DNA from 3 places in the Neobacillus sp. S1227 genome. Region 2 is predicted to be linked to each of the others. Evidence: riboswitches for the same ligand, from Rfam matches in the RefSeq annotation. Region 2 holds a riboswitch; each other region holds the start of a gene.
What was found. Region 2 has a riboswitch for thiamine pyrophosphate ahead of tenI (thiazole tautomerase TenI). Riboswitches for the same ligand answer to the same signal wherever they lie in the genome.
Positions count from the first base shown of each region.

Region 1: linked by a shared signal. The riboswitch ahead of tenA (thiaminase II) and the one ahead of tenI (thiazole tautomerase TenI) in region 2 are both predicted to bind thiamine pyrophosphate.
Region 3: linked by a shared signal. The riboswitch ahead of ACZ5AE_RS12505 (acetylornithine deacetylase) and the one ahead of tenI (thiazole tautomerase TenI) in region 2 are both predicted to bind thiamine pyrophosphate.

Region 1 covers NZ_AP038276.1:574,120-583,983, reverse strand. Annotated here, with positions in the region: gene glpK (glycerol kinase GlpK) at 1-126, opposite strand, end outside; gene ACZ5AE_RS02905 (glycerol-3-phosphate responsive antiterminator) at 427-972, opposite strand; gene ACZ5AE_RS02900 (energy-coupling factor transporter transmembrane component T family protein) at 1,313-2,050, opposite strand; gene ACZ5AE_RS02895 (ABC transporter ATP-binding protein) at 2,047-3,624, opposite strand; gene ACZ5AE_RS02890 (ECF transporter S component) at 3,602-4,198, opposite strand; gene tenA (thiaminase II) at 4,195-4,881, opposite strand; TPP riboswitch at 4,995-5,097, opposite strand; gene ACZ5AE_RS02880 (SdpI family protein) at 5,339-5,983, opposite strand; gene ACZ5AE_RS02875 (autorepressor SdpR family transcription factor) at 5,970-6,245, opposite strand; gene ACZ5AE_RS02870 (ABC transporter ATP-binding protein) at 6,560-7,489, shown strand; gene ACZ5AE_RS02865 (ABC transporter permease) at 7,491-8,612, shown strand; gene ACZ5AE_RS02860 (YdeI/OmpD-associated family protein) at 9,350-9,864, opposite strand, start outside.
Region 2 covers NZ_AP038276.1:3,644,463-3,654,326, forward strand. Annotated here, with positions in the region: gene ACZ5AE_RS18155 (HD domain-containing protein) at 1-84, shown strand, start outside; gene ACZ5AE_RS18160 (thiazole biosynthesis adenylyltransferase ThiF) at 135-1,154, opposite strand; gene ACZ5AE_RS18165 (thiazole synthase) at 1,151-1,918, opposite strand; gene thiS (sulfur carrier protein ThiS) at 1,920-2,123, opposite strand; gene tenI (thiazole tautomerase TenI) at 2,120-2,803, opposite strand; TPP riboswitch at 2,879-2,987, opposite strand; gene ACZ5AE_RS18180 (histidine kinase N-terminal domain-containing protein) at 3,201-4,307, shown strand; partial or broken gene ACZ5AE_RS18185 (NAD(P)-dependent alcohol dehydrogenase) at 5,177-5,653, opposite strand; gene ACZ5AE_RS18190 (hypothetical protein) at 5,845-6,147, shown strand; gene ACZ5AE_RS18195 (PaaI family thioesterase) at 6,264-6,710, opposite strand; gene ACZ5AE_RS18200 (MFS transporter) at 6,751-8,187, opposite strand; gene ACZ5AE_RS18205 (MarR family winged helix-turn-helix transcriptional regulator) at 8,129-8,551, opposite strand; gene ACZ5AE_RS18210 (transglycosylase domain-containing protein) at 8,751-9,864, opposite strand, start outside.
Region 3 covers NZ_AP038276.1:2,458,945-2,468,808, forward strand. Annotated here, with positions in the region: gene thiM (hydroxyethylthiazole kinase) at 1-117, shown strand, start outside; gene thiD (bifunctional hydroxymethylpyrimidine kinase/phosphomethylpyrimidine kinase) at 120-932, shown strand; gene thiE (thiamine phosphate synthase) at 929-1,582, shown strand; gene thiW (energy coupling factor transporter S component ThiW) at 1,579-2,088, shown strand; TPP riboswitch at 2,088-2,196, shown strand; gene ACZ5AE_RS12505 (acetylornithine deacetylase) at 2,280-3,560, shown strand; gene tenA (thiaminase II) at 3,566-4,237, shown strand; gene ACZ5AE_RS12515 (ABC transporter ATP-binding protein) at 4,245-4,982, shown strand; gene ACZ5AE_RS12520 (ABC transporter permease) at 4,972-5,739, shown strand; gene ACZ5AE_RS12525 (ABC transporter substrate-binding protein) at 5,762-6,760, shown strand; gene ACZ5AE_RS12530 (protein-glutamine gamma-glutamyltransferase) at 6,840-7,577, opposite strand; gene ACZ5AE_RS12535 (hypothetical protein) at 7,791-8,621, shown strand; partial or broken gene ACZ5AE_RS12540 (transposase) at 8,875-9,048, opposite strand; gene ACZ5AE_RS12545 (hypothetical protein) at 9,294-9,575, opposite strand; gene ACZ5AE_RS12550 (MFS transporter) at 9,768-9,864, shown strand, end outside.

The sequences.
Region 1 (9,864 bases), 2.7 Mb from region 2:
TCCAGGATTCGGAAAATACTGAGTAAATTCTTGTTTTGCGGCATGAACAATTTCTCCCTTTTTGTTAAAAAGAATGGCTCTTGAACTTGTTGTTCCTTGATCTAAGGATAATATATAAGTTTCCATCTGAATTCCTCCCCCTATTTATTTCAAGTATTCTTCATTCTGTTATCATCAAGCTACTATTATATTTATCTTAAGTATAAAAAAAGAAGATTCGGCAGGTCATACCATTAATAAGGTATTATCCGCGTGAATCTCCTATTCTCCGTCACAACTATTAACATTTACATGAAGTATACGCTAGGATTGAAATCGTTGTCAATTACTTTATTTATAATTTTTAGAAATTCAACTTTTTCCTTTGCTATTTCCAGTTTTACACAACAACAGATATAGAAACTACCTTACACAAAATTGTGAAGGCTAAATAAAGGATTTCCAGAGTTCTTTATTAGAAGTTGTTACCGCATGTGCACCAGCATCTAGTGCGTTTTGTACCTCTTCAGAAGTTTTTATGAAGCCTCCTGCAAAAACAGGTATGTCGATCAGCTGCCTCACCTCTTTAATTAGGCTTGGCAAGGCTCCCGGCAACACCTCTATATAGTCGGGTTTTGTTTTCTTAAGCAACTTAATACTTTTTTCAAGAGCGTGAGAATCAATTAAAAATATCCTTTGAACTGCAAGAACTCCTTTTTGTTTAGCCTTTAATATAACACTTGATTTTGTTGAAATCAGACCATAAGGTTTGTATTCCTGGCAAATAAACTCTGTTCCATACTCATCATTTTTTAAGCCATGAATTAAATCAACATGAAAAAGCATTTTCTTGTTATGCGCCTCTGCCATCATATGAACGTTTTTTAACTGAGCTATATGTACTTCTAAAAATACCCCTACCTCAAACGGGCTTCTTAAAAAGTTCTCGAATTCTTTCATACTAGATAATGCTGGAAGAATTTTCTGATTCATTTGTTCTAGCCCCTAACAAAATAAATAAATTTGATTTTTCAAATTAAGAAACCTTCAAACAATACTTTATTATAATTTACCATAATTTCCACTAATGTAGAGCAGCATCATAACTTTGTGTCCAGAGTTTAGTACCCGAAAAGGGTCATTCCCCCCTTTTACTAGGGGGAAAAAATAGATAAAATTTAAAATGAGACATGAGAACCGTCCCCATGCCTCTTAAGTGCCAGTCACTACCCCAATGCTGATGAAAATCAACAAATTAAGGATCGTGACCGGCACTTGTTTTACTCCTCTTGTATAATCCGGTGAATTACACTTTACCTTTTTCTCTAACCTTTCACTTAATAAAAATGATAATCCCTATTACAACAATTAATAAAGAAAGGAAGTAGGCCCAGTCTGTTGTTACTACTCTAGTGGTCTGATAGTAAGTTCTATCCCTTGCACCCGTAAATCCACGTACTTCCATTGCAACAGCAATTCGTTCAGATTTTCGTATCCCTTGACTAAACAGGGGTAATGCATACTTTATAAACGCCTTGGAGCTATTTTTTTGCTTGTAACCTCTTACTTTATGAGCCATTTTCATTTGGTTGAATTCAGATTGAAATAACGGAATAAATCGAAACCCTGCGAGTAGCCCATACGCCCATTTAGGTGAAAGTTTACACTGATGAATTAAACTCATTATAAACAACGTTAAGTCGGTGGTAGATGTAAATAATAATCCATACGTTACAAACCCCAGCATCCTTAAAGCAATGGTTAAGCCATGATCCGCACTTTCCACTGTCACATGGAACCAGGCCCATTTCCAAATGGTTTCTTCACCTTCTCCAAAAGCCGCCATCATCCAAAAGACTAGGATAAAAAATCCTAAGTACGGCAGCAGTCTTTTTAAAAGGTACGTGATTCTCCATCCTCCTAAAAAAATACCAATCAATACAGCAAGTACCCAAATACCAAAAGTCACTTTTGGATTAGTTACGGTCATTAACAGAAACATAACTAACAAATGAGAGAGTAGTTTAATAGAAGGATTTAAGAAAGAAAGGAAGGATTCGTTTGATTTCATACAAGAACCCGCTCCCCTCTTGCATGCATCAACTGGTAATGAAGAGGAGAAATAATCTCCGTTTCACTTAAAATATCTTGATTAGAAAATAACCCGGATGGTGTCCCTTGATAGGAAACTCTTCCTTTATTAAATAAAATGACTTGATTGGAATAAGTATCAACTAAATCCATGTCGTGAGTTACCATTACAATGGTAGTTCCCTGTTCCTGTCTCTCCTTTAATCGCTTAATAAGTTCATTAGCTGTTTTTTCATCTTGGCCGAATGTTGGTTCATCCAGCAATAATAAAGGTTGATCAAACAATAACATAGTGGCAACACTTAACCGCCGTTTTTGGCCTAAACTTAGGGTAAAAGGGTGAGAATTGTGATAAGACTCCAGCCCAAACTCCTGTAACAGTTGAATGGTTTTGGCATGAATCTGCTCCTCTTGCCAATTTCTTTGCCTGCCTCCAAAAGCAATTTCCTCAAATACTGTATCTGTAATAAATTGAAGCTCTGGATTTTGAAAAACAAAACCTGATTTTTCATATAATTCTCTATCCGCCCATTTTTTAAGTTCCGTATTTTGAAAATGAATTGTCCCATTCTTTATTGGCTCTAAACGGATCAGACTTTTTAAGAAAGTGCTTTTTCCACTTCCATTTGCTCCAACGATGGAAACCCATTCACCTTTATGGATGGTTATATTAATGTCCTTCACTATCGTTTTCTTTCCATAGCCAATATCCACATTTTCTGTACGAATCAAAGTATCCTCATTCACTCTTACTAGAGGTTCGGTTTTAAGCCTTTTTGACAGTTTGATAGATAAAGGATGTGAGGCATCTTCCACAACATCTATCCACTTGTATGGGAATAGTTTAGGGCGCCAAATACCAGATTCCACCATTTCACGGTTATAATGAAGCAGAATCTCTTCTGGCTTTCCATCCGCCATAATGCTTCCGCTCTCATTTATCATAATGACCCGATCCATCCATTCGATGCAGCCGTCTAGAACATGTTCGACAAATACCATCGTTTGGTTAGTCTTTTGTGATATTTGTTTCAATAAATCAAATATCTCCATCCTGCCAGCTGGGTCTAGTTGGGCTGTTGGTTCATCAAAAAACAATACTTCGGGTTCTAATGCTAATAAACAGGCTAATGCCAATCGTTGTTTCATACCCCCAGATAGTGTTTCAATCGGTGTTCTCCGGTCAACCTCTAATCCTACTATTTCCATTAAATCTGAAATGATGGTGTCCATTTCGTTTCGAGGAATCGAGCGATTTTCGAGGCTAAAAGCAATTTCTTCATCGACACGAAGCATACAAAATTGAGAGTCAGGCTCTTGAAACATAACACCGGCATTTCTCCTCTGGTAAACATCACCACTTAAATCCGCCTCAACATGCTCAGGAATGATACCTGCAAGAGCGGAAATCAAAGTAGATTTCCCACTCCCGCTTGGTCCGAGTATTAATACTTTTTCTCCTTTATTGATGGATAAAGTAATATTACGAAGGACCTGTTCAGAACGATGATAGAAACGAACAGAAAGATTTCTACATCCCAGAAATATTTCCATGAATGTCATCCTTTTTTCTTTTTTCTTTCATCAATTCATATTGTTCTAAAACACCTGTTTTAGCTAGTGCATCCACCACTACTTTCGCTAACAAGCCTCCAAGAATGATTCCGCTTATTACATGAATTCCTAACGTCGTAAAAAATACTCCTTTGGTGTAAAATCCAAAACCATTAGCCAATACGTTATACACCATTCCCATAATCGCAGCTAGAGCACCAGATAGCATTAACGTAATGAGGTTGTAGCGCTTATATCTAAATATAGCAAAAGCAATTTCGGATCCAATCCCTTGAAAAACTCCTACTAACAATGCCGAAAGACCAAAATGACTTCCTGTTAATAATTCAACAGCTGCTGCCGCAACCTCTGCGATAAAAGCAGCGCCTGGTTTACGAATAATATACGCGACTATTGGACTAGCAATCACCCAAATCCCAAACATAAAACCTGCGCCGATAGGTCCCACTATAGCAGAAATCGGAATCCAAAGAGTTGACCATCCTAAATAAATGACTCCACAAGCAACAGAAAGAATGACGGTAAGCACTACCTCCTTCATCTTCCAATTCATCTTTTCAGCGCCTCCATTTGTACTGGCCATTCCTCAAGTTTATAGGCCATATCCCAAAACATATATTCAAGCTGACAACTAATTAAGAAATGTTCTTTCATCTTTGCTTTTTCTTTTTCTGTTGCTTCCATTGCCCATTCATCTATCCGGGCACAAAATTTGGTTGTTATTGAATCTGTCCGATTACCATAAAAATGAATCCATTCATAAAATGGATGAGATTGGTCGGGATTAACCTCATTTAACAATCTCTTTCCAATTTCCCAATATGTCCATGGACATGGCAGTAAAACAGCCAAAATTTCCCCTAATGTTCCTTCATGAGCAATGGTAAGCATATGACGTATGTAATGAAGCGCAGATGGTGAGAGTGGAAACCCTTGGAGTTCCTCATATGGAACACCCGCTACTTGACAAAAGTTATTATGTGGATGGGTTTCGCTGTTTAATATAAATGATATTTGCTTATTAAACATCTCCATATCCTCTCGGCTCTCACATTTTGCAATGGCAATTCCATAGATTCTAATAAAGGAATTCAAATATTCAAAATCCTGTTTAACATAATGAATAAGCTGTTCTTTTCTTAAATCACCACTCGCAATTCCTCGTACAAAAGGATGTTCAAAAATTGCATCGAAGATCGGACCTGCTTCCTTCCTTAATTCTGCTGAAAAACTCATTAAAATTCCCCCTTATTAGTGATAATGGGAAGACTTTAAATGGAGCGATTGTCTGCTTATAAAAACGAAAAACCGCTCCAAAAATGGAGCGGCAGAATATTTGTAAATATACCCATGCACGGACTCCACTTTCCTACGCTAGTATGAACTAGATCAGGTTCAAAGGGTCCAGAATTACTTCTGTCTCAGCCAAAAAAGGCTCCCCTAGTGGTCTTCCTATTAAGTTATTATTCACTTTACACACGCTTTTTAAAAAAGTCAATGAAATTTATCATTTATTATCTTATTTTTTCAAAGATATTCCATTCGCCCAATAAGAGCAAACCATCATCTATTCATTTGCTCAGGGGTAAGGAGTTTGTGACCTCAATAGCGGACAAGTATTTGGCCATATAAATTAGTAGGTAATGGCGCACTTGCATACCCCTTCTGTTATAATGCATTCAGCTTCTGAGAATTACACTTTACGTTTTTCCTTTTTGAACACCAAATAGGAATAAATCATGACCAGGGCAATTCCCACCAGTAATGCCCCGAGGAAAATGTACATTCCCATCGGACCTATAAAGATGGCCGAGAATGGTACTAGACCTGTGATGACAAAAACATATCCTCCAAACCGGTGTGTTTTTTTCCAGACATATTCAGATGCCAGCGTCCACGGGGTGCGAATGCCAAAGAAATAGTTATGCCGAATTTGGGTCATGAAATTTCCAAGAACAATGAGGAGAATACCTATTAGCACTGGTACCACTTTTTGAAAAGGCACATCGTATCCCAGTCCACTAAACAGCCCCAGTAAATTCGTGATGGCGAGAAATAAGATAACCACAAAGTTGATGATGGAATATGCGCCGTTATGCTTTTTATAAGCGTCCCTTTTCGGGTCTATGGACGGCAGAAAATTTAAAAACAGAAACAGCACTAGGGGTAGTGCACTCATGGTAAGCTGCTCTATTCTTGAACCATACCGGTCTGGATCCCCACTTGGCCCCCAATGAACCGGAATCTTATTTGGCATATGCGGAAAAGCAATAAGATTCACCACTAACGGAACGAAGGAAATAATTAGTGCAATATAAAATAGTTTATTTCTTTTCATGAACCCCATCTCCCTTTTTGTCTAATAACCATTTGATTACATCCTGCAATACAGTTGAGTTTAAGGAGTAAATAATAAACTGCCCTTTTTTCTCATCCACCACCAATCCTGCCGACTTCAGGATTTTTAAATGATTGCTAATCGATGGTTTGCTCATATCAAATTGCTCAGCTATATCCCCTGCTGTTAAATCCTGATCCTTTAACAAATCAAGTATCTTTCTTCGAGTTGGGTCGGCCAAAGCCTTAAAAACCTCATTCATAATATTCCCTTCTTCATTATTTAGTTAATTATCTAAATATATAATAACATATTTTTCTATTCCCAAAAAGGGGTTATAAAACCATTTTTTATTTCAACAAAATTTCGGGCTTTTGACGACAGAGAAATAAATAGTTTAATAAAAAACGAGGCACCAGAACCGTCCCCAAGCCCTCTCGCTGCTCACACTTGAGCTTTCTATAAAATTTAAGAATTCTTTCCTATTTCACATCATAGGTATAACGTGGTATGCAACTTTTGGGAATTGGGACTTATGTGACAAAGTGGCTGGTTTCTAAGGAAAGGTGATGTGAGTTGAATATTTTAGAGGTCCAGAATTTAAAGAAATCGTTCGGTTCCATTCATGCTGTAAAAGATATTAGTTTTTCTGTAAAAGAGGGAGAGATTTTTACCATCATCGGACCTAATGGGGCAGGGAAAACGACCACACTTGAGATGATTGAGGGCTTGGTTACACCGGATCATGGTGAAATCCAGTTTGGTGAATTGAATTGGAACAGACATGCAGTAACGATTAAGAAGAAAATTGGCGTCCAGCCGCAATCTAGTGCCATGTTTGATTTATTGACACCGGAAGAAAATTTGAATTTATTTGCTACTTTTTACGATAAGGCACGTTCAACGGAAGAAATACTCAAATTGGTCAATCTGAACGAACATCGAAAGAATCAAGTCAAGAAATTATCTGGCGGCCAACGGCAGCGGCTTGCGATCGGGCTTGCGATGATTAGTGATCCAGATATCGTATTTCTGGATGAACCAACAACCGGGCTCGATCCTCAGGCACGACGCAATGTATGGGAGATTATTCTGGAGCTTAAGAAATTGGGGAAAACAACGATTCTCACCACTCATTACATGGAAGAAGCGGAAAAGCTAAGTGACCGGGTATGCATCGTTGACCAAGGGTTGGTCATCACCCTGAATTCCCCCTCCGCCCTAATAGAAAATTTAACAAAGGAAAGAGAGGTTCGTTTATCCTTCCTTGATGGAGAAAAAGCCGCCCATGATGCGGAGCTTTTTGCAAAAGCGCTTGGTTCCGTGACCCGGACAGAACGTGAAGGAACCGCACTTAAGCTATGGACCATAAAACCCGAGGATTTACTATTTGACCTTTTTAAATTCACAAAAGACAAGGACTATCAAGTCGAGCAAGTTTCGATTCGTGAAATGAGTCTAGAAGATGTCTTCATCGCTTATACCGGCAAAGAGTGGAGGGATTAAGATGAATAACCTCAAGCAATTCAAGCAAATGTTCCTTGCTCAATTAAAATTAACACTCCGAGAAAAACAAGCGTGGTTTTGGGGGATTTTTTTTCCGGTAATCTTAATGGTTATCTTTATGACGATATTCGGCGGCGGTTCAAATGATGATTTTAGCACCAAAGTTGCCATTGTTAATCAATCTCCAAATGAAACGTCGACTATGATGGCTAAGCAATTACAGCAAATTCCGATTCTTGAAGTTAGTAAAAATGAACCTTCTAGCGAAAAAAAGGCAAAAGTGTTGGTAAAAGAGAAGAAAGTCGATGCTGCCATCATTTTGCCGGAATCAGCAAACGCTACCTCGATTAAACTGATTGTCAACAAAGAAAATGAACAAAGTGTATCCACCCAGGTCGTTTCGGGTGTCCTGGATCAATTCATTCAGCAGGCAAACTTGCAAGCAGTGGGTGCAGCCCCAATCTTTAAGCAGCAATTTGAAACCATTTCTTCAGGCAGTTCGGAATTAAAGTATACGGATTTTCTCTTAACGGGGATGATTGCTTTATCGATTGCCCAAGGCGGCTTATTCGGAATGGTGGACTTAGTGGATATGCGCAGAAAAGGGTTAATCAAAAGGCTGCGGATGACCCCTGCAAAAATGGGGATCTTTGGCCTTAGCGATATGGTGATGCGCCTGTTATTCAGCACCATTCAAATCATCCTTCTATCGTTAATTGGCGTTTTCGTATTTGGAGCCAATTTGTTTATTAATTTTCCCAGCTTACTCCTGGTCTTCTTAATCGGAGCCCTTTCCTTCAATGGAATTGGCTATCTTATTTCTTCTTTTAGCAATACAAATGAGGCCTATATGGGTGTAGCAAACATTGTCAGCTTCCTCATGATGTTTGTCAGCGGCATTTTCTTTCCGGTTGAAACCATGCCAGAATGGCTGCAGCCTATATCAAACATCCTCCCGCTCACCTATTTTGCTGATGGTCTAAGAGACAGTATGGTCTATCATACTTCGATTCTTTCATCCCCCTTCTGGTATGGATTTGGAATCATGCTCCTATGGGGCGGAATTGCCTTTATCATTGGTTCGTTGTTCTATAAACGGAAGTCAATTGTTTCAGTCAGGTAAGTACGAAAAAACACGAAGAATGCCAGTCACCATCCGTATATTGTTGGGGAGATATCTACAATATACGGACAGTGACTGGCTCATTTTTCGTAGGAATAGCTTATTGCCACGCAGTATGTGCCGAACACTTGGGCGCATATAGCCTTTCTATGAGCCCCTACACTTGAAAAGTTCTGCTGTCCGGTCACATATAGCCTTTCTATGAACCCCTACATTTGAAAAATCCAGCGGTCCGGGCGCATATAGCCTTTCTATGAAATTAGCCCTAAGATTATCATCCATGATAAAGAAGGTATCCCCCAATTTGATATCTATATAAACGGAAAAGCCACGATTTTAAATTCGCTGGAGAAACACAAAATGCTCAGCAGCTAATCCAAGCTGCCGTCAGGAAAGAAATACTAACAACCTATAATCTAGGGCTAAAAAAGGATATTGATATATTAAATTTAGTAAACACGCTGTACCGGCAAAATCATCAACTCTGGAAAAAGACCGTTAAAGAAAATCCGTTAGCATTTCGGAAATATCTACTTAGACATATTACAGTAAATATCGCGATTGATAATACAGGAAAAATACATTTATAGATAACCAGGAGTAATCAGAGAGATACTAGTGATTCGTAATTTACCCACAAGCGCATAACAATACATAACCCCTCCCGTCTAGGGAGGGATTATGTATATTTTCCCTTTCATTTATTTTTACAAACCTTTTTATTGGACATTAGTACTCTATTTCTTTTTTTGACGATATAAATCAACTGATTTATATCCCTGTGAGAGGATTTCGACCATTTGTTCTCGGCGTTTTTCACGTGTTTGCTGCTGCTTAGCTGAAAAGATATAGCGCGCCCAATCCTTTTGATAGCCTGGTGTTAACTCTTTATATCGTTTCAGTTCATTGGGATGATCGGTTAAAAGCTGTTCAACATCCTTTATATTTTCTTCATAATCCGCTACACACTGACTAGCAGCTGATGACTTTTGCGGTTTCTTTTTTTCACGCTTTAATCCAACTACAGTAAATACATCATCCATCCCCACCATCCGAGAGAATTTCAAATCACTGTTTTCTACATAACCAGCTTCGTCCACTTTCATGGCTGGAAAGATTTCATCTCTATGAATGAACGTTTCGTATCTCTTGTTCCCTTTTTTCGGATAGGCAAAAAACAAGTATCCTTTTTCAAGTAATGGCTGTTCATTGATTATCTTTTGAGTATAGGTCACCATCTGATCGAGCGCTT
Region 2 (9,864 bases):
GATCATGATAAAGCCATAAGGATGATTGAGCGGTTAGACAAAATGGTTGAGGAAGAATTGAAAAATCTGAACTGTAAAAAATAAAGGGCACGGTCCGTATTATCGGAAACGTGCCTAAATCATTTTTATTGTCTTTAACCCAAGTATCGATGGTACAGCGCTTTCGCTTCCGAAACATCCTTGATGCCATGTACCAAAACTCTTCCGTCTTTAAAAATAACTAACCGATTAGCATTGACGGTAAAAGACAGAAGGTACGGATTTAGATGTACGATACCTGCTTGTTTTGCCAATATTTTTTCTAATGCTTCCAAGTCACGCACGCTTGGAACGGATGGGCGGATTTGGACAGAATCTCTTCCACAAAGGACCGCCGTTTTCATTTGATGTTCAAATGATAAATATGGATATGTGCGCCGCTCCCCGCAAGAAGGACAACCCTTGTTCTTCAACTTATCTACCTTAATTGCACTATATTGGTTTTTCCATAAATCAAAGGAAACAAGTTTGTTTCTTAATGAATCCATATCTCCAACCATAATTTTCAATGCTTCACTTATTTGGAAGGAGACAACCATGTTTACGGCTGGACTAATTATACCTGCTGTGTCACAGGTTAACCCTCCCAGAGGAACTGTTTCAAGTAAACAAGAAAGGCAAGGCGTTTTTCCAGGAATGATCGTGTAGGAAATGCCATAGCTTCCCACACAAGCACCGTAAATCCAGGGAACTCCGACTTTTTGCGAGACATCATTTATCATCATTCTTGTTTCAAAATTATCCGTTGCATCCATTATCAGATCTGCGTCTTTTGCCCAGACTTCAAGCTCTAGGGCTGATGCATGTGCAATGATGGCCTCAATATTCACAGAAGAGTTAATCGCTGTTAACCGATTTTTGGCCGCGATTGCTTTTGGAATTCTATTTTTCGCATCTTCCTCTGTAAATAACTGTTGCCGCTGTAAATTGGACCACTCGACATAATCCCGATCCACTATGGTTAATTTGCCGATGCCAGCCCGGACGAGTGCTTCAGCACTTGCAGATCCAAGTGCCCCAACTCCAATGATGAGTACATGTTTATTGAGAATTTGCTGCTGGCCGTCTTTTCCTATCGGTGAAAACAACTCTTGCCTAGAGTATCGATCATTCACCCGATACTCATTCCTTCCTTAGGGCTGCTGGCTGTCGCATATCGTTTTTTCTCAATTCGGCCTGCTTCATAACCAAGCATTCCCGCTTCAATCGCCAATTTCATCGCTTTTGCCATTTTAACCGGATCCTTTGCTGCTGAAACTGCAGTATTTAATAGCACCGCATCAGCTCCTAATTCCATTGCACAAGCAGCATCAGCAGGCGATCCTATGCCCGCATCGACAATGACAGGGACTACGGCTTGTTCAATAATAAACTGGAGGTTTACCGGATTGATAATCCCTTGACCAGAACCGATTGGCGACGCCCCTGGCATGACAGCATGGCAGCCTGCTTCTTGAAGTTTCCAGGCTAACACCACATCATCCGAGGTATAAGGGAGTACAATAAAGCCTTCCTTCACCAATTCTTCGGTGGCCTTTAACGTTTCAATCGGGTCAGGAAGTAACGTTTTATCACAGCCGATCACTTCAACTTTAATCATGTCACATAAGCCTGAAGCTTTTGCTAACTTAGCGATTCGGACAGCCTCTGCAGCTGTTTTCGCTCCTGCTGTGTTTGGCAGTAACGTATATTTATTGGTATCAAGCTGCTCTAAGAAATTCGGCTGGCTCGATTCGAAAATATTCATCCGTCTAACTGCAAATGTAAGGATTTCTGCTTCAGACACTTCGACCGCTTGCTTTTGGATGTCGAAGCTTGGATACTTCCCCGTTCCTAGCAACAAACGAGAGTGAAAGGATAATGGACCAATTTTTAACATATCAACCGCCTCCTACAAAATGAACTATTTCAATTCGGTCTTTATCTGCTAATCTAGTACTTTGGTGTTCTAACTTGGATAATATTTCACCATTCACTTCTACTACCACTACCTTATCGTGGATTTTATAATGCTTGAGAACATCTGAGACAAATATGTTATTGTCTGGTATTTGGGTCAACTTGCCATTTAAGGTAACCTTCATGTTCTTACCTCCTGCCCCGAATAATTTTTCAATACTTTGATATAAGCTTTTACGGCTAGAATGGGATCACTCGCTTCTAACACACCAGACATGACAGCAATCCCGTTTGCCCCCGCTTTGATTACCTGCCCTGTATTCTCTGGTGTTATTCCGCCAATGGCAATCACCGGAATATCCATTTGGGTAAGCCTAGTCAATTCCCGAAGCCCTTTTGAGGGCTTGTCCGGTTTTGATTGGGAGGGAAAAACATGCCCGTATAAAAGGTAGTCAGCACCCTTCTCCTTTGCCTGTTGTCCTTCCTCGTAGGAGTGAATGGAAGTCCCGACCCGTAGTTGAGGAAAATGTTCTTTTACACATGAAGTGTCCAAACTATGATAGGCTAATTGAACCCCAAGGGCCTTTGCCACGATTGCAACATCTACCCGATCGTTAATCACGATTTTTGCAGGTGGGACGTTTACATTTGTTAAAAGTTCGACTGCTTGAAAAAGTTCCTTTGCTGATTTTTGTTTTTCACGCAAGTGCAGTGCAGTTACAAATGGATGAATATTCTTAGCTATTTCAGCCAACTGGTCAATCGGCATATTGCCATTGGATATAAGATGCAGCTCTTTTTCTTTTAGACTAGTAAAAATACAAGCCCCCCTTTGATTCGATTTCTCTGGTCTATGGAAGCGCAAAACAGGCACAACAAAAAGCCACTTCCTTTTGTAAGAAAGTGGCCGAAATTTAGAAATGAAAATTTTGCTCTCCAAAAATCCCGTTGTCCACTTCCCTACGCTGGTATTAACCAGATCAGGTTCATAGAGTCCCGAAGTCACACTTCAATCTCAGCCTTTTAAAAAGGCACCTCTAGCAGATTTGATTCATATTCATTTGAACATATACCTTTTATGGGTTTATGTTAACACATTAATCAGAAAAGTCAAACATTTCAAACTGAATATTTGCCCGTCCTTTTAATCAAATTATTTTGAAATATTTTATATATATACCTATTTTGAGATATGAGAACCATCCCCATTCATCAAATTTTTATGCTATAATCAGCTTAATATAGTGGAAAGCAGGCTTTGTATGGATAAAAAAGTTGGCCAATTTCTAATTGAGAATGAACTAAAGTTTCTAAATTTTTGGGAAGAGGAAATTATTATACATCACCACAAGGATAATCCGGGACTAATTTTAAAGAATGGGTATTTAATGTACCATCTCATAATAAATTCTATTTTAAATGGATTCTCAGATGAAGATGTTAAATCCTTAGCTCACAAAGTAGCCTTGGAACGCGTCGAGGCTAATATCAATATTGGGGAATTTGTTTATAATGTCAATCTGGGCAGGAGTATTATTATTAAATACTTAAACCTTTCCGAACTCACCCAAGAATATCTGAAGTCTACTATTGACTTGGTCAATAAACAGTTTGATTTATTCAGTTATTATGCTGTTTCTAAGTACACCGAGATCAAAGATAAGAAACTACAAGAACAAAATTTATTTATTTCTCAAACACATAAGGACAGGTTGGCGATTCTTGGACAAATGTCTTCGAGCTTTGTTCATGAATTTCGCAATCCGCTAACTTCCGTTATGGGCTTTATAAAACTATTAAAACACGAGCATCCTAATCTACCTTATTTAGATGTCGTCAGCCAAGAATTAGAGCAGCTTAAGTTCAGAATTACTCAGTTCCTTCATACTTCCAAACTGAACATGCTGGCAGAAAGCCAGAATGAAGATATAACCATCCATTTATTAATAGAAGAAGTGCTTGATTTCCTCTATCCAAGCATCGTCGACGGTAATGTCCATATTAGTACAAATATCGATGCCGATATTTGTGTTACTGGCGATAGAAATGAGTTAAAACAAGTTTTTCTAAACCTGTTAATAAATGCCGTTGACGCAGTGTGTGAAGAAGAACATCTGCGAAAAATTGATATCCAAACAAATATAGATAATCAGCAAATCAAGATTCGTATTTCGAATAATGGCCCTACTATTGATCCTGAAACAGTACACTTAATTTTCGAGCCCTTCTTCACTACGAAGAAACTAGGTACCGGTATCGGCTTATTCGTATGTAAGAATATTGTTGAAAAACATCACGGTGAAATAGAATGTAAATCAGGTAATCATTATACTACCTTTCAACTTACATTACCTATTAAAAAGAATTAGAATTCATGCGCACCGCAAATGCGGTGTTTTTTGTTGTAAAAAAGAAAACGTTTAAAACAAGTCATTGGACTCATTTAGCCTTTCTATTCGACCGAACCTTCAATGATTCGCCTGTTCGGGCTTATAGAACCTTCCTATGATACGGAACTTTTAGGATTCATCGGTTCGGGCTCATATACCCTTTCTATCCTACCAAACTTTTTTAGGATTCTTCGGTTCGGGCTCATATACCCTTTCTATGCTACCGAACTTTTTTAGGATTCTTCGGTTCGGGCTCATATACCCTTTCTATGCTACCGAACTTTTTTAGGATTCTTCGGTTCGGGCTCATATACCCTTTCTATGCTACCGAACTTTTTATGGTTTCATCGGTTCGGGCACATATAGCCTTTCTATGCTACCGAACTTTTTATGGTTTCATCGGTTCGGGCTCATATAGCCTTTCTATGATACCGAACTTTTTTAGGATTCTTCGGTTCGGGCTCATATACCCTTTCTATGCTACCGAACTTTTTTAGGATTCTTCGGTTCGGGCTCATATACCCTTTCTATGCTACCGAACTTTTTATGGTTTCATCGGTTCGGGCTCATATAGCCTTTCTATCCTACCAAACTTTTTAAGGATTCATCGGTTTTGGGGCATATAGCTTTTCTATACTACCGAACTTTTCAATGATTCGCTAGTTCGGGGTCATATAACCTTTCTATGCTACCAAACTTTTGAATGATCTAACGGCTCGGGATTATTAAAACCTTTTTATGATACCGAACTTTTGAAAGATACAAAAATTTACGTCAAAATAATAGTTTTCAAACTGAAATAACTACCTTACCTTGTGCATGCCCCTGTTCAAAATACTTGAATGCTTTGAGGCACCATTGATTAAAACCTTCTGTCCTGCTTGAATCTTGCCCTTATCACGTATGCTTTGTAAGGCTGTAACTGCTGCCATTGGTACCGCCGCGGCTTCTTCAAATGACAGCTTTTCTGGCTTTAACGCTAATACTTTTTCTGGAACAGATACATATTCAGCAAAACCGCCCCAACCACAGGCGGATAGGTCTCCAAACACCTCTTGTCCTGGCTGAAACTGTGTAACAAATTTGCCTACTGCCTCAACCCGGCCTGCTATGTCGCCTCCTGGTATCGAGTATTTTGGTTTTAACAGACCAAAGGCAAAGCGTGCTAAAAACGGTTTACCTTTTAAAAGAACTAGATTGCCAAAATTCAAAGATGCTGCGTGAATCTTAACCAGTACCTGATCATCTTTAGGTGTAGGTTTATCTACCTCTCCTAAGCTAAGAACATCGGGAGTACCGTACTTCGTGTACACAACTGCTTTCATTCCCCCACCTCTATTCCGTTATATTCATGCATATGATTTGAGGATTACGAATTAGACCAATAGTCTTAACAAGTGACGAATCCTTTGTCTTATAGGGTACGCTTCTGTATACTCAGAACCATAGTAGGAATTTGTTGGAGGAACGTTGGTGCACAGCCTTTCTTAGATAATAAAAACCTAGGAGTGATGATGTGATAAATCGTGTTAATGAAAAACTGGAAGCTGCTCTTGAAGATTGGGAAATGATGAAGACCGCTTCAGAGGATGATAGCGAAGAATGTGCCGAACGGTTTGAACTGCATTTTTATGAGTTTATTGACGAATTAAAGGTTTGGTATCGGCAGCTGGACCAACCGCCAGCCACCATCGATGATGCAGAAAATCTTCCTGAAATCACTAAAATAATCGAGCGTTTACCCGCACCGCTTCAGCTCAACTTTTTAACAGAATTAGAATTAATTGTTGAAGGAGAAGATCAAGTCCGCTACGATTAACCCCCACCAAAATTCACATAAAAAAGGCTTTGCTCTATTTTCCAGCAAACCCGCCATTTGGGTGACACAAGGGGAATGTTCTCATGTTTCAGAAGCATGAGAACCTTCCCCACGTTTTATTTTAGCTGCACTCTCTTTCGTTCAGGATTGCCTTTTAATATCATACATGTACTAGTTGAATGCCCCACAAGACTTCCCTTTTCATCATATACATGACATTCCAGCAATCCTACTGTAGAGCCTTTCTTAATGAGTTTCCCCTCTGCTCGAAGCTTCGATTTAAAAATTGGTTTAAGGAAATTAAATTTAATTTCGACGGTCGTAAACAGTTCGTCTTCGGCTAACGTTGTGACAAAAGCATATCCCATCGCAGCGTCCGCAATGTCACACAGTATCCCTCCGTGCAGCGTCCCCATTGGGTTATGTAACCGATCAGAAGCTTCCATTTCAATCACAACTCTACCCTCTTCCACTTCTACCACTTGAAACCCAAGTACTTCCGCAACTGGTGCAATAGGTACTTCACCTGTCATCATTTTCTTCATACCTTCTAAGCGACTCACAATCTTCACCTTCCAAATTTATTATTATGATTAGAATCTATTAAACTTGAATATTTATTTCTGCTTTATGTGCTCTCTTTCCATACCAGATAAGGATGAAGAGAGAAGCCACGAGAACGATAATCAGCAAAACATAGATGTGCTGAAATGAGGAAATAAAGGGTATTTTCGCTTGCCAGCTGATTAATACGCCACAAATTGCGACTGCTAATGAGCCTCCAAAAAATTGGCTGAGTTGACTTAACCCCATACCAGAACCAATCTGGTCCTTAGCTAAAATGCGAGATACCTCATTCGACAAAGCCGATATTATCGTCGAAAGAGCCGGAGCGAATATGATATAACCAAACATTATGATGTATGGAGATACTTGTACCAGCAATGTCATCATAACGATACTTGCAGCCATAAGAAAATGCCCGATGATGAGGAAGCGGTAATTACCATACTGGTCAATCCATCTTCCAACCCTCCTAATCATAATGGCGGATAATAACGATCCAGGACACATCATCAACCCTACAGCTCCTGCAGGCATATGAAACCCATCCGCCAACAATAAAGGCAGCATAAAAAGCATCGACATATTCAGGATAAAAGCACAAAAACTAACAACTAGAAGTTTGCGGTAACCGTGATGTAGAAACAGGTTGGGGAGTACAAATGGATTTTTCGCCTTGCGTAAGTGCCATATGTTCACGGCGAGTGCACCAAAGCTTAGGAGCAGAAACCATAGGGACAATTGCATGACGCAAACCAACAACGATACCACTGCAATTGCAGTAAGGGCTGCACCGGAAATATCAAATCTGAATTCAGTGGGGTTTTCTTGTGGCAGCAGCTTCCACAATACCGGTACCAATGGAATAACCATGCAGGTAATAAGAAAAAGTCCATTCCAGCCAATAAACTGGGTGATTACTCCACCAATCACTGGTCCCAATGCAAAAGCAAGAGATGTTCCTGATGCGATAATGGTAATGGCCCGCCCACGGCGTTCGAAGGGCACGTATCTGCTCGCCAATACGATACCTAATCCTGGCACGGCACCGGCACCGCTTGCCTGTATCAAACGAGCAGCCATAAGAATACCAAATCTATGGGTGAAAAAACCTAGGATGGATGCCGCCCCAAGTAAGGTTAGACCAACGAACAGGAGCTTCCGGATCGGCACATAATCGGATAATCGACTGAAGATGACTGTTGATAAGGCAAACACAATGGAGTACCCCGACACAATCCAGGAGCCTTTACTGGCTGTTATGTGCAGTTCGTGTATGATGGTTGGCAGGGCAACGTTGAACATCGTCGTATTCATGAGGACCAAAAATGACCCAATTGCCCATATCGGGATAATAATTCTATCGTTCAAGTTGAAACCATCCTTTGCGCTTAAATTTCTATTATTCAAACCTTCATTACTTGTTCGCAATTCCAATGTCATAAAGTATTCTTTTAAATTGCTGAATCTCCTCATCCTTCAAATCAGACATCACTTCCTCGTTCATCTCATCCATCTTCTGACGTAGTGGCACTTCCATCGATTTTCCTTTCTCTGTCAGAAAAACTAGTTTGTTACGGCGATCATTGGAATCAACTCGCCTTTCGATAAACCCGTTTTGTTCCAAGCGGTCGATAATCCCAGTTATGGTTGCACTGTCCAGCAGAAGTCGTTCAGCTATTTCATAACCAAATTGTCCATCCTTTCTCCACAGCTGACGAAGCAGTGCATATTGAACAGGTGTCACACCGTAAGATGATAGTTTGGATTTACTAACTTGGTTCACCTTTTGCAATGCTTTTCCCAAAAGAAAATGAACACAGATATTGTATTTTTCCATAATCCACCACCAATATTGATTTAATTTTCTGACTAGTAAGAATATAACATATTCAAATTCGTTTGTATACAAGTGATTGGTATACAAACGAATTTAACGGAACACTCAACCATCTTTAATTACCTTTGGCTACTTAACTATTTTTCCACAATAAAAGGCTGCCGACTTAGTCGACAGCCTGAAAATTTTTTCGAACAGGTTATTCTTCTTTATTTTTCCCTTTGTCCTTGCCTTTGCCATTTTCTTTTTCTTTATCTTTTTCTTTTTTCCCTTCGTTCTTTTTATGTTTCTCTTTCCAATTATTCCAGCCATTTTCGATTTCAGTTTTTACTTTTTCAATTGGCTTTGGCGGTACTTCAGCGGAAGCGACACCTTTGATATACAATTCGTTATTGACTTCATACACGCTGTTAGGCTGCTGGAAATTCGAAGAATCGGTTCCAAATGATTGCATCATCGCTTTAAACATATATTGGGCAATTTTCGTCGTATTTCCTTCCTGATAGGTGCCAGTACCGTTTTGTGCATATCCCGTCCAGACCGCCATCGTGTACTGGGGTGTGTAACCAGCGAACCAACTGTCATTGGTTGCGTTGTTTGGATATCCATATTTCTCACGGGTTTGGGCGTCAAAATTGGTAGTTCCCGTTTTTCCCGCGACATCCAAACCGGAGATATTGGCGGTTGTTCCTGTTCCTGCATCGACGACAGTCCGTAACATATCGGTGACCATATAGGCAGTGTAATCCTGCATAACACGTTTTGGTTTCTCGGCAAAATCCACCGTTGTGCCGTCTGCCAAAACAACCTTTTGGACAAAATGCGGTTTATTGTAGACTCCCCCGTTTCCGAAGGCGCTATAAGCCCCAGCCATAGCTATAGGACTGACGGTATTGCTTCCGATTGCATAAGACTCATAGACCTGATCATTTTTAAAGGTAATGCCAAGCTGTTCGGCAAAGTTCTTCGCTTTATCAAGACCAACCTCTCGAAGTGTGAGAAGGGCTGGGATATTATAAGAGTTTTGCAGCGCGGAGCGGATGGTCAGCATTCCATGATATTGATGGTCCCAGTTAGAAATCTGCTGGCCGGTTGAGTAAGCTGTTGGCTTATCATTGATTAAATGGGCCGTAGACCACTTTAATTCTTCAATTGCGGGACCATAATCAAGTATCGGCTTAAAGGTGGAACCCGGCTGACGATTGATGTCAACCGCCAAGTTGTGGCCAAGAAAGTCGGCTTGGTACTCGTTTCGGCCGCTGCCAATTGCCCTGACTTCCCCCGTTTTTGTATCCATAAAGACAAACGCTCCC
Region 3 (9,864 bases), 1.2 Mb from region 2:
ACGGTGCAATCAGGCCCAGGAAGCTTCCAAATCGAATTTTTGAACCAGCTTTCGAAGGTTGCTTCAGATGACATCAATCTCTATGCTTCCATAAAAAAATTAGCTGGAGGAGAGTAATAATGAAAAAGGCGTTAACAATTGCAGGTTCCGATTCTGGCGGCGGAGCAGGAATTCAGGCCGATCTAAAAACGTTTCAGGAGTTAGAGGTTTTTGGAATGTCTACAATAACGGCTGTTACTGCACAAAATACATTAGGCGTCCATGGAGTTTATCCGATGTCAGCCGAAGCGGTTATCGAACAGATGAAAGCCATTGGTGAAGACATGGGAACTGATGCGGTGAAAACGGGCATGTTATTTAATGCGGAAATTATCGAAGCTGTATCTGTTAACCTTACAAAATATCATTGGGATAATGTTGTTGTCGATCCTGTAATGATCGCAAAAGGCGGCGCTTCCTTGCTGCAAACGGAAGCAATCTCCGCCATGAAAAAGTTTTTATTACCGCTTGCCAAAGTGGTTACCCCGAACATACCTGAGGCAGAGGTTCTATCCGGGATGTCTATACGTTCAGCGGAAGATAAGCGGGAAGCAGCAAAAAAATTACATGCCTTAGGCGTACAAAACATTGTTCTGAAAGGCGGCCATGATGAAAACCCTTCAGAATCAACAGATCTCCTATTCGATGGAAAAGAATTCTTTACCTTTACAAGTAAGCGAATTCCGACTAAGAACACACACGGCACTGGCTGCACTTTTTCAGCAGCTATTACCGCTGAACTGGCTAAGGGAGCAGATGTATATCAAGCGGTCATCAAGGCGAAGGATTTTATTCAGGCTGCAATTGAAGATGGAATTGTGATTGGGCAGGGACATGGGCCGACAAATCATGGTGCATACCGGAAAAGAATCATGGAGATGGTTCAATCATGATAAACTTACGCGAAGCCTTGAAAGTATATTTTATTATGGGAACAGCTAACTGCAGGAAGGATCCGGTTGAGGTATTGAAAGAAGCCATCGCTGGAGGAATTACGCTTTATCAATTTCGGGAAAAAGGCGAAGAGGCATTAATCGGAAAAGATAAATATGCTCTTGCGAAAAAACTGCAAAGCCTATGCAAAGAACACAGAATTCCGTTTATCGTTAATGATGATATTGAACTGGCAATCGCACTTGACGCAGATGGGGTTCATATCGGTCAGGAGGATGAACCGGCAGAAACAGTCAGGCGTCAAATTGGCGATAATAAAATTCTTGGTATATCCGTTCATACGCCGGAGGAAGCAGATGCAGCCCTTAGCGCCGGTGCCGATTATTTCGGAATTGGACCGGTTTTTCCAACGAAAACGAAGGCCGATGCAAAGCCATCAAGAGGGACTGCACTTATCGAGGAACTGCGAAGCCAAGGAATTGCTGTACCGATTGTCGGAATTGGTGGAATTACAAGTGAAAATGCGGCAACGGTCGTGGAAGCCGGAGCAGATGGTGTTTCAGTTATTACCGCCATCAGCCTTGCCGATTCACCGCTCATAGCTGCAAAGGATTTACGAAAAAGTGTAGGGGGAGTAAGGAAATCATGAAAAAAACGTATAAACTTACGTTAACTGCTATGATGATTGCGATGGGGACTCTTTCAAGTAACCTGGTCGTGGTACCGATTGGCTTTACAAAGGTTTTTCCAATTCAGCATTTTTTGAACGTTCTTTCCGGGGTTCTGTTGGGGCCATATTATGCCGTGGCCCAGGCTTTTGGTGTTTCCCTGCTTCGGAATATGATGGGGACGGGTTCGCTATTCGCATTTCCCGGAAGCATAGTCGGGGCGTTTCTGGCCGGACTATTATTTTGGAAAACTAGAAAAGTCTACTTTGCTGTTATAGGAGAAGTGGTTGGGACGGGAATTCTTGGGGCATTGCTTTCCTATCCAATTGCAACCCTAATCCTCGGGCAGAAAGCGACGCTATTCGGGTTTATCCCATTATTTATTTTCAGTTCATTTGCCGGAGCGCTGCTTGGATTTGTGATTTTAACAATTTTCTTAAGGAAGAAAGTGCCTCTAAGCGAGAAAAATATCACCATTACTAAATAAGATCTCACTAGGGGAAGCCTAAGCAGGCTTGAGATGGAGTACAGCTCCGAACCCTTTGAACCTGAACTGGTTGAAGATACCAGCGGAGGGAAGTGGAACGATCATAACCCACTCTTTCCATTGCTATATAGAGTGGGTTTATTTTTTTATAAAACTAGAATGGATTTTAGGAGGCTTTAGGAATGGTTAATATGGAAGATTTCATAGAAACAATTGGACAAGAAGTGGAGGCTAGGGAAGCCGAACTGCTTAAACTTTTGAGCGACTTAATTGCGTTTCCAACTGAAAGTCCTCCGGCTCGCAATACAACGGGAATCCAGGAATTTATTAAAAGCTATTTAAGAGATTTAGGATTTCAAACTGATATGTGGGAAGTATATCCGGGGGATTCGAATGTGGTGGGAATTTTAACAGGTGAATCCTCTGAGCAATATAATAGTTTAATTGTCAATGGACATGTGGATGTTGCTGAGGTTGGCGACGAGAAGGAATGGGGGTCTGACCCGTTTTCAGCCAGAATCAAGGATCCTTATATTTATGGACGGGGCGTTGCCGATATGAAAGGCGGTATTGCCGCCTCCCTCATTGCTATAAAACTTTTAAAAGAGCTTGAGGTTCCGCTTAATGGAGATTTGCAGTTTCAGTCTGTTATCGGAGAAGAAGTTGGCGAGGCAGGAACTCTTGCTTGTTTGGAAAGGGGCTATTCTGCTGACTATGCAGTAGTCGTAGACACAAGCGACTTACATATCCAAGGGCAGGGCGGCGTCATAACCGGCTGGATAACGATTCAAAGCAAAGAAACTTATCATGATGGGATGAGAAGAAGGCTGATTCATGCCGGCGGGGACGTCAATGGTGCCAGTACGATTGAAAAAATGATGAAAATAATAGAAGGCCTTCAAGAGCTTGAACGCCACTGGGCTGTGACAAAAAGCTACGAAGGTTTTCCACCAGGGATGAATACGATTAACCCTGCTGTGATCGAGGGTGGAAGGCATGCGGCGTTTGTTGCTGACCGCTGTGCTTTGTGGGTGACCGTTCATTTCTACCCAGATGAGGATTACGAAGAGGTTATTAAGGAAATTGAGCAGCATATTGGTGCCGTTGCAGCGGCCGACCCATGGCTTCGAGACAATCCTCCGGAATTTGTTTGGGGTGGTAAATCAATGATAATCGATCGTGGTGAAATATTCCCTTCCTTGGAGCTTGATTTGGACCATTCGGGAACTAGATTGCTGGCAAGATCCGTTGAAAAAACGCTTATAAAAAAGCCTGTACTTGATATGTCATCGACCGTAACAGATGCAGGCTGGCTTGGCCGAGCAGGAATTCCGACAGTTATTTTTGGGCCGGGAAAACTAGAGGATGCCCATGCTGTAAATGAGAAGGTCGAGATTCGGCAATTGTTAGATTTCACAAAAGTGTTAGCTCAATTTATCGCTTTATGGTGCAATACACGAAGGGAGTCGTAAAGCCAATGAAATTTTCTGATCGGCTTTTTGAAAAAGTTAAGGGCATTTGGGAGAAAACGCATGAGCATCCATTCGTAGTCGGATTGGGCAAAGGAGATCTTCCTGTCGAATCATTTATTCGCTATATGAAGCAGGACTATATGTTTCTTATCGATTATTCCAAGTTGTTCGCCTTCGGAGCTGTGAAGGCGAAAGATGTTGGGACCATGGCGGCTTTTGCAAAGCTTTTGGATGAAACATTAAATGGTGAAATGGACCTGCACCGTGAGTATGCGAAACGGTTTGGAATTAGCGAACAAGAACTCGAAGACACGAAACCAACTCCTATTAATTTAGCGTACACTCGCTACATGCTGAATGTGGCTCAAAATGGTTCCTTAGAGGAATTAATATCAAGCCTGCTCCCATGTATGTGGAGTTATTGGGAGATTGGCAAAATGCTAGCAAAAAACTATCAAAATTCTAGCAATCATCTATTATTCGGCGACTGGGTCACGATGTACTCTTCTGCTGAGTTTGGGTCGCTGGCTCTCTGGCTACTCGATTTGCTAGACCAAATAACGGAAGGAAAACCAGAGCGAGAATTGGCGGTTTTAGAAGAGCATTTTCTCACAACATCCAGGTTTGAGTATATGTTCTGGGATATGGTCTACGAGGGAGGCGAATGGCCTGTCTAATTCATCTATGTTACACATCGAAGATTTAACATATACGTATGATCGGGAAGAGCAGCCGATTTTTCAACAGCTCTCTCTCGATTTAAAGGCGGGGGAGTTTGTTTCGCTTATTGGTCCAAGCGGCTCAGGGAAAAGTACACTTTTTAAATTAATTACCGGACTGCTTAAACCAGGCCAGGGAAAAATACAAATGGCTGGGGACCTATCCTCAGGAAGATTAGGAAACGTTGGCTATATGCCGCAAAAAGATTTACTGCTGCCTTGGCGGACTGTAATGGAAAACGTGCTGTTGCCCTTAGAAATCGCGAAAGAGGACAAGCGGGAAAAGTCACACGAAATCCGTGCTTGGTTATCCCGTTTTGGCCTAGAGGAATATGAGAATGCTTATCCAGATGAATTATCAGGGGGAATGAAACAGCGTGTAGCCTTTTTACGGACCATTATGACAGGCAGGGAACTTTTATTGTTGGATGAACCGTTTGGGGCGCTGGATTCGTTAACGAAACGAACAATGCATAGCTGGTTATTGGGGCTATGGGGTGAGCTTCAAAAGACCGTGCTGTTCATTACACATGATCTCGAGGAGGCAATTTTATTAAGCGATAGAATTCTTCTCCTTCAAAATGGAGGAGTCCAGGAATATAAGCTCAACTTGCCAAGACCACGAAATTCAGAATCTATTTATCAATCAGAGTTTATTTTGATGCGTAAGGAATTGGAGCGGCTGATACATCATGAAAAGTAAATGGAAAAGATGGGCCGGAGAATACGGTTTGTTTTTGCTCACGGCCGTGTGTTTAATCAGTATTTGGCAGTGGGTAGTTGAAGCCGGAATGGTGCCTTCATTTATACTGCCTGCACCTACCGCAATCGGCGAGTCACTTGTGAACAATCGTGAGATTCTTTTGGGCGAGCATTTACCGGCGACATTCTTAGAGGTTTTGATTGGCTTTGGACTTTCGCTCATAGGAGGGCTGCTTATAGGCGTTGGTATGCATTTTTCTAGAATATTAGAAAAAGTGCTTTATCCTTTTCTAATCATCTCGCAAACGATCCCGATGATAGCCATTTCGCCAATTTTTATCATGTGGTTCGGCTACACTATTTGGAGCAAGGTGGCGGTGACGATATTGGTCGCCTTTTTCCCAATCGTTGTTAGTACTTATGACGGGTTAAAGACAGGCGGAAGCGAATATCGTGAATTACTGTTAACAATGGGGGCCGGACGCTGGACAATTTTTCAAAAGGTGCAGGTTCCGATGGCTTTGCCATCCATCATGTCCGGGTTAAAAATGGCGGTGGTTTATTGTGTCGTCGGGGCCACCATTGGTGAATGGCTAGGGGCAAGTGAAGGTCTGGGATATTTTAGCAGACGGATGTCTTCGAATCTCCAGGCAGAATCGGTCTTTGCAGCCATTTTTCTGCTTTCTTTAATGGGAATTGTGTTGTTTTTGTTTATAAGCTTACTAGAAAAAAGGTTAATAAAAAATAAGATCCGTTAATTAGTGAAAGGAAGTCATTATTGTGAAAAAAAGTTTATTAATTATGGTCAGTTTCCTGCTTCTGTTGGTTAGCGCATGCGGGAAGGCCGGGGCCGATAAGTCCGCAGGTAAAGAGCAGGGCCTCCAGAAAGTCAGCTTGATGCTTGACTGGTATCCGAATGCCGTTCACTCGTTTCTTTTTGCTGCACAAGAAAAGGGCTATTTCAAAAAACAAGGACTGGATGTCGACATTCAAATGCCTGCAGACACGAACGATCCTTTAAAACTTGTGGCTGCTGGAAAATTTGACATGGCGATCAGTTACCAGCCTCAAGTATTAGTAGCGCGTGGAGAGGATATTCCTGTCCGGTCATTTGCTGCTATCGTTAGACACCCGCTTAACCAATTAATGGTTGCAGCCGATAGCCCGATTCAATCACCGAAGGATTTGGCTGGACGGACCATCGGCTATCCCTCGATTCCATTGGATGAAGCAATCATTCAAACGATGGTAAAGGCAGATGGCGGAGATGCTGGAAAGATAAAAATGGTCGATGTCGGCTGGGACTTGATTCCGGCGATGGCTACGAAGAAAACCGATGCTTTGATTGGCGGTTATATCAATCATGAAAAATTATTGCTTGATAAAGAGGGACACCCAATGCGTACATTAAATCCAGCAGATTATGGTGTACCAGACTATTATGAATTGGTGCTGGTGGGAGGCGACAAGGGGTTAAAAGAAAAACCTGAAGTGTTTAAGAAGTTTATGGCCGCAATAAGAGATGGACAAAAATATGTTGCGGACCATCCGGAAGAGGGGTTGTCCATTCTATTAAAGCATGAAGACAAATCATCACCACTGGAAAAGGACATCGAGGCGAAGAGTCTCGAAATTCTGCTGCCGTTGATGGATGCAGGAGATAAACCATTCGGCTACCAAGATCCTGTGGTCTGGGAACATGCCGCTGCATGGTTAAAGGATACCAAAATTATTAATAAAGAGATCAAACCAGAAGATGCCTACATTAACTTTCAATAGAAAATAATCTTGAAAATTAAAGGATGTCAAGTTCAGGCATCGTAAGTGAACAAATGTCCACGAGCGGATGCCTGAACTATTACTGATATGTTAGAAAATATGAATAATTTGGGCGAGAAATCATGTTCATCAGGTAGGCTGAGTGGTTGGGGCTGGGTTTTCGTTTTTTGTTTAGGAAGTCTATGATGACTTTGGCGTTTCGGATTCCGATTCCATGGCCATAGTATTGATCGTCGCCGAAATAGATGACATTTTCCGCTCTCCAATGAGGCTCCTTTGGACTGAAATCAGGATTATTGAAATGAAGAGCATCTCCTGGTAAATAATCATTACCGAATTTTTGATAGATTGGCAAATCCTCATCAAATTGCCAGTCCATCAAATAAAGGCGATCAAACAGCAAATCAAACCGCGTTCTGCCAATTGAATAAAGAGTAGCAATATATAAAACAATGGCTATAGCAGTGGAACACTCAAAAGCATATAGCTTTCCGTTTTTTAAGATGTCTAGAATGGCAGTTGAAGGACTTGCCCCCGGCTTTAATAGGAACCCTCCGTTGACGAGACGGTCCCAATATTTTTTATTGCAGATTGCATAGGTAAAGGTTGTAAATATTACGCCGCTTTTGTTCAGTTCACGGGCAGCTCTCATCGTATTAGACCGAAAAGTCAGTTCGAATTTAAGCTGTTCCAAGGTGTAATACGAATATACCTCTTCATAAGCGGTCATTTGTTTTATTATTTTCCGCTGTTCTTGGCTGGTGATTTGTTTATAAAGCTCCTCAGCCTTAACAACCTGATGATTTATACGAATCATATTCTATCCCCCTAAATCAGATATCAGCCTACCTTTACATTATGAATAATCCCTAGTTGTGACACTTAAAATGAATTCTTTACTGCTTATTTTAAAAAACAAAAAGTTGGGATTAACCCCCCAACTTTAAACAAACCCATCATCACTATCGCCGTTTTTAGGCCAGTCAAGAAGAACATGTTATAATAAAAACACAAATCAAAATGGAAGGACGTGCAATATTTGGCAGCACAGCAATTTCAATTGACGAAAAAGAAGCCAACCCAATACATACCGCCAATAGGAGAATATGAAAGCTTTCAAAGTGAAGAGGATTTTAAAGGGAAGTTGAAGGAATGGGGGTTGTCAACAGCCAAAAAAGAATTTTGGTATAAGGACAGAGGGTTTCAATGCCTTGTTAGCATAAAAGGGTATGAAATGTACGGAAATCAAAACTACACCCTTATAATTGAATTTTCAGATGGAAACCTTAGCTGTATTCACCCCGCTTACTTAAAGGAAATGCAGCAGGCAAGTTTCGGGAAGGAAAGCATGCTTACGCTTGAGAATCGGGATGTGAAGGTAGAGGAAGCTGATGAATCAGTTAGTCAAGAGGAATCAGCAAAAATCAACCTGGAAAGTAAAGCAGAAACAAAGGAAATCAACTCCCAAGCTGAGACGGCCAAGCCGGCAAAAGTGAAAGAGGCTAAACCTAAAAAGGTGAAGGCCCCCAAAATAGAGCTGCCTGCGGATAAAGTGCATTTTACAGCCACTGTAAAGCAGTTTGCCCTGACTTACAATGCTTTTAATGAGGAAAACGATGAAGTCGTGGTCCTTGAAAATGTCCAAATTGTCCAGGAAAATCCTCTCGCCCTTGGACTAGCCTGGTGCAGCCACAGCAAAACACTGAAAAAATTCGAGCTTGCCCCTGGTGATATTCTCGAGTTCGATGGGAAAGTGGCCGCTAAAAAACTTGCAAAAGGGAAGGACGTTGCGGAGGAGTTCACTGTCGAAGTGCCAGTGTTATATAAAATTAATAATCCTTCAAAAATAACGAAACGATAAAAACAGGGACCTTTATTGGTCCCACAGATTGTCGAGAAAGGGTAAATTTCTCGACAATTTTTTATTTTGTCCAAACCTAAAATTTAGTTTATCCCTGCAAACTGGCCTGTTGATTTCCGCTCCGGGCACTCGCTTTCCGCGGGGAGCTCCTGGAGCCTCCTCGGCGCTTTGGCGCCTGTGGGGTCTCCAGTGACCTCTATATCCCGCAGGAGTCGAGTGCCCTCCGCTCCAATCAACAGGGAAGAAAATCCACTTAAGTATTGCAACACACATTTTCTATCCTTGATAAGTGTGGTGCAATCTTTTTCGTATTTTGGCAGGCTGCAGTAATGAAGAGCCTGTTCTTTTACATTATTTATTCCCGCAACCGGCAATAGCGAAGCCCATGCAGCTCTTTTGAATCTGCGAAGCTTCGCTCAATTTTTTTAAAAGCATTCTTCCCGATTTAAATAAGCGATAACCTTATTATTTCACGTTCAGGAGGCTCTCCGGCACGCCCGCGGAAAGCGAAGTGCCTGGAGCGCCAATCAACAGACTAATTGAAAAGCCTTATATTAATGATGTTATAACAAATTAACGCAGTGAATCGTTAATGAAAATGAATAAAATAAAAGGCTGCCGAAGGTTTTCGACAGCCTAAGGGGCCTTTATTGGTCCCTAATTTTTTTCGGTTCAATTCGGAAAATACATTTCCATACGGTCACAGCCCTTGCGTAATATGAAATAGTTTTGAAAATCAGTATTTAGTGATACACTTTCATAATCCTTAATGGAAATAGAAAAGGTTTTTCCATCTTTTTTTGTAAATAAAAGCATTCCATTTAAATGTTTTATGGTATCAAAATGAAACCCGTCTCTTTTCCATAAAAAATCTTCGTCCTCATAGTAGTTAAAAACGACCTGCCTATCGTGGTAATTCTCAAAAATAGAAAAGTTAGATATTCTTTTTTCCAATTTTAACACCTTCCCCTATACCTTATTTTAGGAAACTATATGAATGAACGGGGTGACGGGAATCACAAATCAGAATTATTTCGAGACCCAAAATTTTTTATATGTAATCGCCTCCATCGGAAATTAGCGAATTCATCTAGGGAAATATGGAGTATAATAAGGAAATAATCAATACAACAGGGGTATGAAACATTGGAAAAACAAAATAGCAATTATAGATGGTTAGTTTTTTCAGCAGTGTTGTTTACGTATTTTATCATTGTAAGTCAAAGAACAGCACCTGGATTAA